One region of the Bradyrhizobium sp. Bra64 genome, then DNA from elsewhere that is predicted to be linked to it. Evidence: predicted binding sites of a transcription regulator. Region 1 holds the regulator's gene; each other region holds the start of a gene.
What was found. The regulator LexA, encoded in region 1, represses DNA repair genes until DNA is damaged. The targets are predictions, from matches to a motif close to TGTTCNNNNTGTGTTCNG.
Positions count from the first base shown of each region.

Region 1 (2,273 bases):
GCGATCTCCGGCCGGCACATCCGCCCCGCGGGCGTCGATTTCCGCGAGGGCGACGTGCTCCTGCGCAAGGGCAGCCGGCTCACCGAGCGCGACCTCGCGCTCGCCGCCGGGATGAATCACCCCCACCTCGCCGTCAGCCGCCGTCCGAAGATCGCAATCCTCGCCACCGGCGACGAGCTGGTGATGCCGGGCACCACGCCCGGTCACGGCCAGATCGTCTATTCCAACGGCTATGCCCTGCATGCGCTGGCTCGCAGCGAGGGGGCCGAAACCATCGACCTCGGTATTGCCGCCGACACGCTGGAGGCCACCACCGCCGGCATCCGCCGCGCGCGCGCGAGCGGCGCAGACGTCCTCATCACTACCGGCGGCGCATCGGTCGGCGACCACGATCTGGTCCAGCAGGCGCTGAGGGACGAAGCCGTCGCGATGGCCTTCTGGAAGATCGCGATGCGGCCGGGCAAGCCGATGATGCATGGACGGCTCGGCGCGATGGCTGTGATCGGCCTGCCCGGCAATCCCGTGTCGTCCTATGTGTGCGCCTTCCTGTTCATGGTGCCGCTGATTCGCGCGTTGTCGGGCCGGGCCGCAATTCATCATCACCGCGAGCGCGCCGTGCTCGGCCGCGACGTCGGCGCCAACGACCAGCGCGAGGACTATCTGCGCGCACGTCTGGAGCAGCGCGACGACGGCACGCTCGTCGCCCTTCCCGTCAGCCATCAGGATTCTTCGTTGCTTGCGAATCTCGCTGCGGCACAGGCACTTCTCGTGCGCGCACCGTTCGCGCCGAAAGCCGAGGCGGGCTCGCCTTGCGAAGTGTTGCGGCTCCCCGTCTGAGCGTCCCGCCAATGCGCGTTCCGCGAACTTTGCTCTGTTCACGGTAAATTAAGCAGTTGCGGAACATGTATCGAACATATAGTGTCCGTTCATGATTTGTTTCGAGCATGTCGCGGCATATTGCTGAATTCAGCGTCTCGGAATCGAACGACATCAACCGGGGGACTTAGGTCGAGATGTTAACGCGCAAACAATACGAGCTTCTGCGGTTCATCAGTGAACGTCTGAAGGAAAGCGGCGTGCCGCCTTCTTTCGACGAGATGAAGGATGCGCTCGACTTGCGCTCGAAGTCGGGCATCCACCGCCTGATCACGGCGCTCGAGGAGCGCGGGTTCATCCGTCGCCTCCCCAACCGCGCCCGCGCGATCGAAGTCATCAAGCTGCCCGAGCTCCAGGCGGCCGCCGGCAGCCGCCGCGGCTTCACGCCGAGCGTCATCGAGGGCAACCTCGGCAAGGTCCGCGCGAGCTCAAGCCTGTCTGCCGACGAGGGCGAACGTCCCGTTGCCGTGCCGGTAATGGGCCGCATCGCGGCCGGCACGCCGATCGAGGCGTTGCAAACCCGCAGCCATACCATCAGCGTACCGCCTGACATGCTCGGCTCGGGCGAGCATTACGCGCTCGAAGTGCGCGGCGATTCCATGGTCGAGGCCGGCATCCTCGACGGCGACATGGCGCTGATCCAGCGCAACGAGAGTGCCGATACCGGCGACATCGTGGTGGCGCTGATCGACGACGAGGAAGCGACGCTCAAGCGCTTCCGCCGTCGCGGCGCCTCGATCGCGCTCGAGCCCGCCAACGCGGCCTATGAGGTGCGCATCCTGCCGCCCAACAGGGTGAAGATTCAGGGCAAGCTGATCGGCCTGTACCGGAAATACTGATACCGGAAAGTATCCGGCGCATCCGCGCTCGCATGAGCAACGATCGCCATCAACGATTGGAGCGGACGATTGTCCGCTCCCGCTGGGTAGTCTTTCTGGTTTCGCGCAGATTATCCGGCCCCTCCTCCGGCGCTTCATCCTCGGCACGCCGCATGAAGCAGCACCGCTTCGCGGCCTCAGCAGCTCGAGGAAACAGCCATGCGCCAGATCGTCTTGAGCACAGTCGCGGCGGCGCTGATCGCAGTATCAGCGTCGCAAGCCGCCGCACAACCGCCTCGCCCTGTCTGCAAAGGTGGCGGTTAGCGAACGAGCCCGCGCCGGCCGCAATGCAATTGCCTGCCGTCGCAACCGAGCTGGCATTATTCGGGATGGTCGGCCCCCTCAGGGCGCTGACACGCGCCTGCAGAATGCACGGGACGAGGCTTTGTTCCTATTGGATTCGGGAAAGTTAATGTGATCGTGGCCTGCGGATCCCAGCCGCAGATTTGCCTACAACCAAGCAGACCGTTGCGTGCTTGAACTCTGATAGAGGCCTGCGCCTCGATAAGAGACGCGGGT
Region 1 covers NZ_JALJRD010000005.1:332,048-334,320, reverse strand. The annotation lists gene glp (gephyrin-like molybdotransferase Glp) at 1-837, shown strand, start outside; gene lexA (transcriptional repressor LexA) at 1,014-1,715, shown strand.

Region 2 (2,273 bases), on a different contig from region 1:
AATGACCTCGGATTGATTCCAACTCACGGCGATCCAGGGCTCACTAACTGATCCGGGTATCTCTTGTATCATAAAACGAAACGGGCCCCGAAGACGTCGGCAACTCAACGTCCTCAGCGCCCGCTCCTCGCGAAAAACTCTTCGCGTTAAAGCTTACTCGTCCGCCGGCTCGTCGCCGTCGGCGTCACGCTCGGGGGTGCCGGCCAGAATCTGCTCGGCGATCAGGCCGGAGTTCTGGCGGATCGAGGTCTCGATCTTGGCGGTGATGTCGGGGTTGGCCTTCAGGAACGCCTTGGAGTTCTCGCGGCCCTGGCCGAGACGCTGGCTGTCATAGGAGAACCAGGCGCCGGATTTCTCGACGATGCCGGCCTTGACGCCGAGATCGAGGATCTCGCCCATCTTGGAGACGCCCTCGCCGTACATGATGTCGAATTCGACCTGCTTGAACGGCGGCGCCAGCTTGTTCTTCACCACCTTGACGCGCGTGGTGTTGCCGACCACCTCGTCGCGCTCCTTGATCGCGCCGATGCGGCGGATGTCGAGGCGGACGGAGGCATAGAACTTCAGCGCGTTGCCGCCGGTCGTGGTCTCGGGCGAGCCGTACATCACACCGATCTTCATGCGGATCTGGTTGATGAAGATCACCATGGTGTTGGACTTGTTGATCGAGGCCGTCAGCTTGCGCAGCGCCTGGCTCATCAACCGCGCTTGAAGACCCGGCAGCGCATCGCCCATCTCGCCCTCGAGCTCGGCCTTCGGCACCAGCGCCGCGACCGAATCGACCACCAGAACGTCCACCGCACCCGAGCGCACCAGCGTGTCGCAGATTTCCAGCGCCTGTTCGCCCGTGTCGGGCTGCGAGATCAGAAGCTCGTCGATGTTGACCCCGAGCTTGCGGGCATAGACCGGGTCGAGCGCGTGCTCGGCGTCGATGAAGGCGCAGATGCCGCCCTTCTTCTGCGCTTCCGCCACCGTGTGCAGCGCCAGCGTGGTCTTGCCCGAGGATTCCGGCCCGTAGATTTCCACGACGCGCCCCTTCGGCAGGCCGCCGATCCCGAGCGCGATATCAAGTCCGAGCGAGCCCGAGGAGACCGCCTCGACGTCCATCGAGCGGTCGTTCTTGCCGAGCTTCATCACCGAGCCCTTGCCGAACTGCCGCTCGATCTGGGAGAGCGCGGCGGCCAGAGCTTTACTCTTGTCCATGGAGGATCCTTCGACGATACGCAGGGCAGTGGTGGACATTGGGTCGTGCTCCTTATGGCGAGGATTCGCGTGAGGGACAAAACAATTGGCGCGGCGGCTCGTCGATAAAGGCAATGTACCCCATTTGTTCTAAGTTCGCAATATGTTCTTTTGTGAATCTGGGCGCTGGCCTGTTTCGACCCTCAGTGGCCTGATCTGAATTTGAGAGTGGCCTGATTTGACTGTGTGACAATTGTCACTGTGAGGCTACCCGTCAACCAGCATAGTCCGCTCACATCATACGGCGCAAAGTCGCCATGGCTCGGAGCAGGACAAATGACCAGCAATCATCGCGAGCTTACCACGGAAGAAATGGACGTCGTCACCGGCGCTGGTCTTCTCGACATGCTGCATAGAATTAGAGAAAAGTTGGGATCAGCCTCACAGCTACCGACCAGCGCTTCTTCCAGCCCCCCAAGCGGCAGCACCGCCCATAGCGCTCAGTAAGGACCGCCTCAGTTGGCGGCCTCTTTCATCCGTCTTCGGGATCGAGGCCCTTGCCAAGCCTGGCCTGAAAGCTGAGGCTGCCTGTTTCGATCAGAGCAACTTTTAGGTGTATCGAAAAGCGGAACGCTGCTGGTTGGCGCTGTGGGTGAGCAATTTTGCTCAGACCCCAGAACAGAGATGTGCAATTTCTACCCGCCCATGGGAACGTCCGAGGTCAAACGACCAGCCCGGTCCTGCGAGGTTTGCACCCGCGCCATGACCCATATCAGTACGCTGGGAGCCTCGGGATTGCGCCGCAAGGTCTCCGTCTTCCGATGCGAACATTGCCTGCGGATAGAGGTCGAGAAGGAGTAAGGCTGCCTCGGTTGGCGGTCGGCCGGTACCTGAGTTCAGGTACGAACCTGGCTCTGCCCCAGGGGCCCTGGTTTGAAATTGGCAGTGGCTCATTTTGCAATGCGGAATTGAATCGCTTGCTGCGCGCATAGCGCGTACTGTCGCCCATCACCGCCTCACCATCGGCATCTATCGGTGACTGAGAGTATTGCGCTCCCGCCTCCTTCACGGAGAGCACCTTGACGCGCACC
Region 2 covers NZ_JALJRD010000011.1:66,405-68,677, reverse strand. The annotation lists gene NR187_RS26450 (hypothetical protein) at 1-27, opposite strand, end outside; gene recA (recombinase RecA) at 154-1,242, opposite strand.
Region 2: the regulator LexA is predicted to act here: its motif matches at 1,336-1,353, upstream of recA (recombinase RecA).

Region 3 (2,273 bases), on a different contig from region 1:
GCGCCGACACCGGAAACCGGCTGATCGCCGCCGCCTCCCCGCCATCGGCAACGATGGTGCCCGTGGTCTGGCGCGTCAGCGTACGCGCGCAGACCGAGGTGCCTGCAATTGCCGCACTGACGGCAAAGCCTTGTCGGCCGAGCGCGCGGACCAGCGTCTGCAGCAGTGCCGCTTCTCCGCCGAACAGATGCGCGCAGCCGGTAATGTCCAGAAACAGCCCATGCGGCGGATCGAGCGCCACCAGCGGCGTGAAGCGGTCGCACCAGTCGGCGATGTCGCTGAGCGTCTTCGCATCGGCCACGGTATCAGCGTCGAACACCCGCAGGTCCGGGCACATCGCCCGGGCATTGGCCAGGGGCTGGCCGATATGCAGGCCGAGGCGCTCGGCGGCCTCGTCCAGCGCATGGATCACCAGCGCATTGTTGTCCTTGATGACGACGATGCTGGGATCGTCTTTTTGTTTCGACGCGTTTCCTTCACGCAAACCGGTACCCACTTCGCTTGAAAACGCTTTGTCATTACCCAGTCCGACGTCGTTGAAGAACCGCTGGATCCGGTCGATGGGCAGGCGCGGCAGCCACAGGCTGAGGATACGTCGACGGTTCAGAGAACTGGCACTCATCACATTTCCATTCCATGATCCACCGGCCGCATGGGCCGTGACGATTGCGCAAGAGTTCAACATCGAAACGCGGCGCGCCCCAGGCGCTCCACGCGACCCCCGGCGGCGAATGCGCCGCCCGCAGCATCCATCGGGTCTCGGCGGTCGACGGCAGCGGTTGCGCGGCCATCCGCAGCAGCAGGCCGGTGACACCGGAGCCTTGCGCAGCCAGTGTCAGCTTGCGGCTCGCCACGAGATCGAACTGTCTCGTCTCACCCCAAAGCTCGAGCACGACGGCGCCCAGCGCATCGCAGGCGAGCGCATCGGCCGACGTGCGTAGCGCGCTCTCGACATCGGCGGCGCGCACCATCACCACGCGGCGCGGATCGAGGCCGAGCTCGGCGAGCCCGCTCATCGACAGCGCGCCGGTTTCAATTTCCGAAAAATCCTGCCGCACCCACAGCAGCGGTTTGCGCGCGGTCACGCGCCCCGCAAGCCCGCTGACAAAACCCGTCGCGGCCGTCCCCTGGCGCCCCTCGCAAAACACCTCGTGGATCACCGCGCGCGCGAGCCCGCCTTTCAGCGCGCTGTCGACCTCGCCATGGCCGAGCGCGACGCGATCGCGCTGATGGACGACCTCCGCGGTCTCGATGCGCTCGATCTGGCCGCGCAAGGTCGCAAGCGCGCTGATGCGTGCGCCGCTCATGGTCGCCGCTCCTTCAGGGGTGATTGCCGGTGGCTCTCAAAAATAAGAACCCGCGGCTGGCTCAATTGTTCATGATATGTTCTAATATAAAACTAACGGCGCCCCTGGAGTCAATCGAATTGGCGCTCTGTCGGATTCATGAGCGGAATCAAAGGGATTCAAACATGGACGTGCAACGCAAGCTGGAAATCCTGGCGGACGCTGCCAAGTACGACGCGTCCTGCGCCTCCAGCGGCACCGAGAAGCGGGACTCCAGCGACGGCAAGGGCATGGGCTCGACCGCGCCCGGCATGGGCATCTGCCATTCCTACGCGCCTGACGGACGCTGCATCTCGCTGCTGAAGGTGCTGCTGACCAACGCCTGCAATTACGATTGCCTCTATTGCGTCAACCGCGCCTCCTCCAACGTGCCGCGCGCCCGCTTCACCGTCGAGGAGGTGGTCAAGCTCACGCTCGACTTCTACCGGCGCAATTACATCGAAGGGCTGTTTCTCTCCTCCGGCATCATCCGGAGCCCCGACTACACCATGGAGCAGGTGGTGAGCGTCGCGCGCAAACTGCGCGAGGAGCATCACTTCCGCGGTTACATCCACCTGAAGACCATTCCGGAGGCCGACGACGCGCTGATCGCGGAGGCCGGCAAATATGCCGATCGTCTCTCCATCAACATCGAGATGCCCGAGGAGACGAGCCTGCAGCAATTTGCGCCGGAGAAGGACGTGCGCGCGATCCGCCGTACCATGGGCCGGCTGCGGCTGAAGCTGGACGAGGCCGAGGACAGCCGCAAAGCAAAGACGAAGGCCAGGCCGCAACGCTTCGCGCCCGCCGGCCAAAGCACGCAGATGATCGTCGGCGCCGATAGCGCCTCCGACCACACCATTCTCCACACCAGTTCCAATCTTTACGGCTCATACAAGTTAAGGCGCGTCTATTATTCCGCCTTCAGCCCGATCCCCGACGCCAGCC
Region 3 covers NZ_JALJRD010000002.1:524,508-526,780, forward strand. The annotation lists gene NR187_RS09990 (DNA polymerase Y family protein) at 1-622, opposite strand, end outside; gene NR187_RS09995 (ImuA family protein) at 519-1,307, opposite strand; gene NR187_RS10000 (putative DNA modification/repair radical SAM protein) at 1,472-2,273, shown strand, end outside.
Region 3: the regulator LexA is predicted to act here: its motif matches at 1,374-1,391, upstream of NR187_RS09995 (ImuA family protein).